Regions from separate parts of the Flavobacterium sp. Arc3 genome, predicted to be linked through region 2. Evidence: riboswitches for the same ligand, from Rfam matches in the RefSeq annotation. Region 2 holds a riboswitch; the other holds the start of a gene.
What was found. Region 2 has a riboswitch for S-adenosylmethionine ahead of QO200_RS12005 (Na+/H+ antiporter NhaC family protein). Riboswitches for the same ligand answer to the same signal wherever they lie in the genome.
Positions count from the first base shown of each region.

Region 1: linked by a shared signal. The riboswitch ahead of QO200_RS18780 (hypothetical protein) and the one ahead of QO200_RS12005 (Na+/H+ antiporter NhaC family protein) in region 2 are both predicted to bind S-adenosylmethionine.

Region 1 covers NZ_JASMRI010000041.1:16,742-20,890, forward strand. Annotated here, with positions in the region: gene QO200_RS18765 (hypothetical protein) at 1-46, shown strand, start outside; gene QO200_RS18770 (DUF3157 family protein) at 194-613, opposite strand; gene QO200_RS18775 (hypothetical protein) at 631-1,032, opposite strand; gene QO200_RS18780 (hypothetical protein) at 1,442-1,828, opposite strand; SAM-I-IV-variant riboswitch at 1,887-1,990, opposite strand; tRNA gene QO200_RS18785 (tRNA-Leu) at 2,480-2,561, opposite strand; gene QO200_RS18790 (dipeptidase) at 2,674-4,062, shown strand.
Region 2 covers NZ_JASMRI010000015.1:6,244-10,392, reverse strand. Annotated here, with positions in the region: gene QO200_RS12020 (hypothetical protein) at 159-581, shown strand; gene QO200_RS12015 (transposase) at 898-1,209, shown strand; gene QO200_RS12010 (T9SS type A sorting domain-containing protein) at 1,260-1,841, shown strand; SAM-I-IV-variant riboswitch at 1,940-2,036, shown strand; gene QO200_RS12005 (Na+/H+ antiporter NhaC family protein) at 2,096-3,418, shown strand; gene fabG (3-oxoacyl-[acyl-carrier-protein] reductase) at 3,604-4,149, shown strand, end outside.

The sequences.
Region 1 (4,149 bases), on a different contig from region 2:
AGAACTAGGCTTTGTTCCGATGCTTAAATCTAAAACATGGGTTTAAGGGGGGGGTTTAATGTCTGTGAGCGTACTGTTACAAGAAAGTATAATCTTACAGGTAAATAATCTTTTACACTCTCAATTATGCTATAATAACAAACCCGCCTAGGTAGCGGGTTTTGTTGTTTAGTGGTCGTGAATGTTGGGTGTTTTATTTCCCTTTAAACAACTCTTCATCTAATCTTGAAAATACAGTACCCATTCTTCTATATTTCATTTTCTTTCCGCTTACACAAAGAGAATACATTCCATTTCCTTTTTGTTCAGAGATATTTAACAATTTTACATCTTTAACCTCGCATTCATTTTCAACTGCAACATGGTTTTTTAAATCCTCTGTTGTTGCGTCGAATTTTTTAAGCCAACTATTTATTCCCTTTTCGCTTTTTGGTTCTACATAATTTGGTTCTAAAGTACAATCGTTTTCAGAAACCACAGTTTTACTTATGTAGTCCCACGTTTTATCACTTTTCAAAACAACTTTTTTTCCGTCTTCTGTCGTTGCAGTTGCGCTTTGAGCTATAGAAATACTCGAAACTATAAATAAGATTGAAATAAATAATTTTTTCATAATTAAAATTTTAAAGTTTATTGTTTTATAAATACAACGCCTGCTGAGGATTCCCATTTAATTTCAGTGTTTGATATTTTACTAAAAGAATAGGTTACTGACTGTCCCATTGGATAATTAATTTTCGCACTGTATGAAGTGCTTGATATTGTCTCTTCAACAGTTACTTTTTCACCTGCTTTTCTAAATGAATCAATTTGTCCTTGTGTACACAGGTCCCCATTTAATATTAGAGTACAAAAATCATTTGAGCTAAATTTAAACCCGAGCCCTTGCCCTTGTAATGCGCCTTCCTGTTTCCATGTTCCTTGAATCCATGTTGGGGGGTTGATATCAGAACTCGAGGTACCGGAGCTATCATCTGAAGATGAACAAGAAAAAATCAAAAGAGCAGTAAAAACATAAAGTAAATTTTTCATAATATATATTTAGGTTTGGTTAATCGCATTTCCATCTGATTTTGCTAATGTATCGATACTAAATGACCGATTTTACAATGTTACTAATATTCAGTATTTGAAAAAGCTCTATATTGAGTCTTTGTAGCAATTTTTTTATAATTGTTAACGAGGATTAAATTAAAAATCACGCCCGTGAATTTAACAAATATAACACTACTAATTAAAAGAAAACATACCCACAATTAGTGATATTTGCTAAAATATTAAGATGTTTTATAAAAACGTTACGGTTTACCTCAATTTGAGTTATTAATATGCCTGCTTGCAAGTAAGTCTCTTAAGAGTATACCACGAATAATGAAAAGCAATGGAAGAAAATTGACTGTCTTTGTTTCTTTAATTATATAGCTACATTCTCGGCTTCAGTTTAATTTTTAAGCCATATGAAATTACCGTTCATCTTTATTTCACTGCTAATCCAATCAATCTCCAATAGTTCAGGGAGTTCTTGATTGATCAAACATGTGATGCTGTTTCCCGCTCCGTGAATAAGCTGCTCAAATGCGACGACAAAATCACGCTCAAAGACAAATCCTTTAGGGATTAAAATGGTATCAATGATCTTCTGCAATTCCCAAGCGGGCTCGTTCATTTCAGTCATGACCAAGAGCTTCCCATTCGTCTTTCCCCATAGGTTGTTTTCTACGGAAAAATCGTTTACCGAGAGCCCATATTTGTTTAGACTGGAAACATTAATGATTAGGTTGGTGAAGGTGATGTCAATTTTATCACTGTCAATAAAATGGATAGCCATAATGATTTGAATTAAGTTAATAATTTACAGAACATCTTGACAATAAAAAAGGGAGTTGAATAGCACTTTATTTTGGCGGGCTGCCCTCATCTTATTTACCACCGTGGACTCTCGTCTCGGTTGGTTTCTTTCTCCCGGAGGGAAAGAATCTTGATGTTTGAAGGGTAAATATAGAATTATTTTTTGGATTTATCGATATGGAACTTAACGTGACCTACCAAATGATGCTTATTCTATGCCTATAGAAGGTCAACTAGAAGGTGTGTTTTTTATCGTACTCGTTCACCTATTTTACTATAGTGCGGACTACTTGTGTTTTTAACACTTTTTAACAAAGGGAATTGCCAGTGCTTTATGCAATATCTAGAATTTTTTTTGCCAAATTTTTTTTAAAATCCCTTTCGTTATCTTCACATAAATGACCTTTAGAATACCCCGGCACCCCGTAGACGAGAATTCTCCACCCCCCCCTATTAAATGTTGAAAAAGAAGTTTATTCCATTAGTTAAATAAAATACGTAGTCGAAGTTTCATTAGGTTAAATAGGTTCATTTACACACACAATTATGAAAGAGGGGATGTATTGGGGGAATACAAAAAGCAAAAAAGACTTAAAAAACTGATTAACAGCTGTTTAAGTCTTAATGTATGTGCGGATAATAGGACTCGAACCTACACGCCTTGCGGCACCAGATCCTAAGTCTGGCATGTCTACCAATTTCACCATATCCGCGTGCAATTGTGGGTGCAAATATAGTCATAAGTTTGAACTTTCAAAACATTTTTTAAAAAAATTTTTAATTCTATTTTTTGTACTTTTGAAACTATAAAAAATTAGTTAATAAATGGAAAATATCAAGTCATACGTACAAGAAAACAAAGACCGTTTTATCAACGAGTTAATAGAATTATTAAAAATGCCATCTGTAAGTGCAGATGCAGCCTACTCGCAAGATGTTATTGAGACTTCTGAAGCGGTAAAAGTAAGTCTGGAAAAAGCAGGTTGTGATTTTGTAGAAATCTGTGAAACTGACGGTTACCCTATTGTTTATGGTGAAAAAATAATTGACAAAAACTTGCCAACGGTATTAGTTTATGGTCATTATGATGTACAGCCGGCAGACCCGATGGAGCTTTGGACTTCTCCCCCATTTGAGCCTGTGATAAAAAAAACCGACATTCATCCGGAAGGAGCCATTTTTGCACGTGGTGCCTGTGATGATAAAGGACAAATGTACATGCACGTAAAAGCATTCGAATACATGATCCAAAGTAATACTTTGCCTTGTAACGTGAAATTCATGATTGAAGGTGAAGAAGAAGTAGGAAGTGTAAACTTAAAAACCTTTGTTGAAAACAACAATGAAAAGCTTAAAAATGATGTGATTTTAATTTCAGACACTGGAATGATCTCAAATCAACAACCTTCTATTACAACAGGTCTTCGCGGATTAAGTTATGTCGAAGTAGAAGTTACAGGACCCAACCGTGATTTACATTCCGGTTTATACGGTGGTGCAGTGGCTAATCCAATCAATATTTTGGCAAAAATGATTGCTTCTCTTCATGACGAAAACAATCATATTACCATTCCTGGATTTTATGACAATGTAGAGGAACTATCTCTTGAAGAAAGAGCCGAAATGGCAAAAGCGCCATTCAGCTTGGAAAAATATAAAAAAGCACTTGACCTGAAAGACGTTTATGGCGAAAAAGGATATGTGACTAACGAAAGAAACTCTATTCGTCCTACATTAGACGTAAACGGAATCTGGGGAGGTTATACTGGTGCAGGAGCAAAAACGGTTATCGCAAGTCAAGCGTTCGCTAAAATCTCCATGCGTTTAGTACCCAACCAAGAATGGGAGCAAATTACTGAGTTATTCACTAAACACTTCATGAGCCTCGCTCCTGCTGGAGTAACCGTAAAAGTTACACCACATCACGGAGGTCAGGGTTATGTAACTCCTATCGACAGCATAGGGTACAAGGCCGCTAACATGGCATATACGGAGACTTTTGGAGTTCCGGCTATTCCAGTTCGTTCTGGCGGAAGTATCCCTATTGTAGCTTTATTCGAAAAAGAATTAAAAAGCAAAACAATCCTAATGGGATTTGGTTTAGATAGCGATGCCATTCACTCGCCAAACGAACATTTCGGAATCTTCAATTACCTTAAAGGAATCGAAACTATTCCGTTGTTTTACAAATATTTTGTAGAGTTGTCTAAATAACATTTCTTAGATACTGAAAGTTCCAGTTTTTTTTAAAAAAGAACAAAACAAAAAAGTATCGAAAATCTTTTTAAAATAAATAATCCG
Region 2 (4,149 bases):
AAAATAGAATTAAAGAAATACCTTTGCACTTTATTAAAAACAGCTATTTTACCGCTTTAACTTTAATAATAATAAATAGAAACGAATGGTTTAGATAATCCTCACGATTTTGTGGGGTATTTTTTTGAGGAAGCCAATTCAAATAAAAATAAAACAATATGTATAAGGAATTAAAAAAATTTAAAGTTAGCGACAAATTTTCATTTGCTGCAGATGACAGTTTAGAACAAGTTTGTAATGCTTCAGAAGGAAGTGGCGTGTTTTTAGTGTATGCAGTAGCAGAAGAAAAAGAGTTGATCATGGTAGGTTCTACAGGAACAGTACAAAATGACGGAACTTTGAAAATTAAAAATGGTGGTCTAAAAGAAAAGATTGTTGAAGGGCACCAGTTTGCAAAAACAGGAAGGAAATATTCTTGGCCAGCGCAAATGAAAAAAGAAGATATCAGCTTGTTAGAAGTTGTTTGGTATGAAACATTCAATGATGATACTAAAGGTATTCCTACTGCTGTAGAAGGACAAGTTTTACAAATTTTCTTAGATGAAAATGGTAGATTACCAAGATGGAATGTAGCTTTCTAGTCAATTTCATAAATCATATATTTTATAAAAAAAGCTTTACTTCGGTAAGGCTTTTTTTTTTAGGAAAATAATTTATTACTAATTGATTTCTATATATTTGATTACTTTAATTTATGAAATGAAAAAACTTTACTTTTTACTTATTGGATTTTGTTTTTTTGGAAGTGTTAATGCTCAGGTTATTGATATACCAGATGTCAATTTTAAGAAAAAATTACTAGAAGCAAGTGTAGACAGTTATATTGCAACCAATGTTTATTTTAGCCCCTTATAAGTTCGGAGTGATATTTTAAATTTCAAATAGTACATTTGAGATATGAAATACAAGAAATGGAGTTTAGAAGAGAAGTTAGAAATTTTATCTTCTTGCGAAGAATCAGGAGTTGTAGAAACCTGCCGTAAATACAGTGTTAGTAAAGGAACTTTGTACAGTTGGAAGAAGAAGCATGAGAAACAAGGAGAAGCAGGTTTAAAAGTCACTTATGACGATCGTAGCAAAGAGTTAAAGCAAGCTGAGGAAGAAAACCGTATCCTACGTAAATTATTAGCTAATAAAGAAATTGAACTAGAAGTTGGACGTGAACTTTTAAAAAAAAAGTTTGGGACGTCCGATCCAAGAAAGATTTAGTTGATAGTATTTGTAGCAAGTATAAAATCAGTAAAAGCAAAGTCATTGTGATGGTAGGTATGATTCAAAGTAGTTACTACCGAAGACCAAGCCATGGTAAAAAAGGTAATAAGCCTAGTGTCTTTACTTATAATAAATCCAAAGGAATGGTAATTCAAGAAGTTGTTATTAAATCGGTTAAAGAAATCTTAAGTCATGAGTTTATAGACTGCGGATACCGTTTAATGACCTCTTATTTACATCGAGATGGCTATAAGATTAAAACATTACCAACATTAGTAGTTGGCGATACATTCCAAAATGAAGCTAATATTTATTTTGATTATAACTTTCCAATTCTGACAAACAAAGCGACATCTACCTTTAAAACCTTAGCAACTTCAGATTTTGAATTTTCAAATTACTTTAGTGTGTTTCCAAATCCAGTAAATGAGATTCTAAATATTAATTATAAAAATTCTATAGAAGTACAATCAATAGCAATTTATGATATTCTTGGACAAATGGTCATTGCTGTTCCGAATGCGACTTCAGTAACAAAGGTTGATGTTTCTAAACTGGCTTCCGGAAAGTATTTCTTGAAAATGAATACAGATAAAGGAAGTTCGAATATGAAATTTATAAAAAACTAAATTAGTTATAAAAAAGCTTTACTTCGGTAAGGCTTTTTTTTGTAAAATATTTTTTTTGATCGAAGGTGACGATTTCAAAAAATAATAATTACTTTTGCAGCCGTTATCACGAATCTCAAAAAGAGATAGCAACCTGCAACAACGAGCAAGGTGCTAAAACGATAAGCCAAATCCTTTGGAAAAAACGTTGTTTTACATTCCCATTTTTTTAGCTATTGTTTTTCGTCATATTTATATCATTATAAAACTGATTTATGACTCATTTATTGAAAAAAAAAGGAAATGCATTTGCTTTAATTCCCTTATTGATTTTTATTTTTATTTTTTTAGGAGCCGGTATATGGCTTGATGATTTCTATGCTTTACCTGCGCCAATTGCTGTTGTGATAGGAATTATTTCTGCTTTCTTACTTTTTAAGAGTTCGTCAGATGAGAAAGTAGCCACTTTGATTGCTGGTTGTGGAGAGAGTAAAATTATGACCATGTGTCTCATTTATCTTCTCGCGGGAGCATTTGCTGTTGTTAGTAAAGCAACGGGAGGTGTGGATGCAGTTGTAAGCCTTGGAATTAATACAATTGATGTCGCTTATTTTCCGTTAGGGATCTTTTTAATAGCGGCCTTTTTATCAACAGCTACTGGAACTTCTGTGGGAGCCATTGTAGCTATTGGGCCTATCGCAGTAAATCTGGCTAATTCAAGTGGAGCTTCATTGCCATTGATTGCAGGCGCTTTGTTAGGTGGTTCGATGCTTGGAGATAATCTATCGATGATTTCAGATACTACAATTGCTGCTACGCAATCATTAGGATGTAAACTGAAAGATAAATTCAAAATAAATTTATTCATTGCTTTTCCCGCAGCCATTATAACCGTTCTAGTTTTCTTTTATTTGGGACTGAACTCTGATATTACTGCAGTGGCGATTCCTAAGACCAATTTTGAATGGATAACTATTCTTCCTTACGTTCTAGTAATTGTATTAGCATTAGTTGGCATAAACGTTTTTTCAACACTGATTATTGGAACTTTATTAGCTGGATTGATTGGGTATTTTGGAAATCATTTTACGTTGATGGAATTTGCCCAAAAGATATATGAGGGCTTCACTAGTATGACTGAAATATTTTTATTGTCTATGCTTACTGGTGGTTTAGCAGCAATGGTTGATAAAGCTGGAGGAATTGATTATTTATTGTACCAAATCAAAAAGCGCATTAAAAGTAAAAAATCGGCGCAGGCTGGAATTGGTGCTTTGGTAGGTTTTACGAATGTGGCTATTGCCAATAATACAGTTTCCATTGTTATAACAGGTGGAATTGCTAAGGAAATTAGTGATGAATACGATTTGAGTCCCAAGAAAACAGCAGCAATTCTTGATATATTTTCTTGTGTAGTGCAAGGGATCTTGCCTTATGGGGCACAAGTATTGCTGATTTTAAGTTTTGCAAATGGCAAACTTGATTTTATGGATTTACTAACAAATGCTTGGTATCATTTATTTTTGTTTATTTTTACTTTGGTTGCGATTTATAGCTCTTTTTGGGACAAATTGGTAAAACGATTTCTGGATCTTTAAAATCGGTTCGATTTCGAATGTTATTGATTTTTAAATTTTTTTAAAAAAGGAATTATTCTATATTTGACAACTGTAAGATAGCCCTGATAGTAGTGGAAATCCTTTTATGAAAGCGCTAGCGGTCATAAAAGATTGAAGCGGATAGCAGGAATAGCTACAAATAAAAATTAAACTAATTTTTGAATATGAAATTACTAGAAGGAAAAGTGGCCATTATAACAGGCGCGAGTCGCGGAATTGGAAAAGGAATTGCAGAAGTTTTTGCAAAACATGGAGCAAATGTTGCTTTTACATACAGTTCATCTGTGGAATCGGCTTTAGCATTAGAAAATGAATTGAACGCTTTGGGAATTAAAGCAAAAGGATACCAATCAAATGCAGCTGATTTTAATGAAGCACAAGCTATGGTTGATGCTGTAATTGCTGAATTTGGAACTGTTGATATTTTGATTAATAATGCTGGAATTACTAAAGACAACTTGCTAATGCGTATGTCTGAAGAGGATTTTGACAAAGTTATTGATGTGAACTTGAAATCAGTTTTCAATATGACCAAAGCAATTCAAAGAACTTTCTTGAAAAAACGCGCCGGATCAATTATCAATATGAGTAGTGTAGTAGGAGTGAAGGGTAATGCGGGCCAAACGAATTATGCCGCTTCAAAAGCAGGTGTTATTGGATTTACAAAATCGGTTGCACTTGAATTAGGTTCGCGTAATATTCGTTGTAAT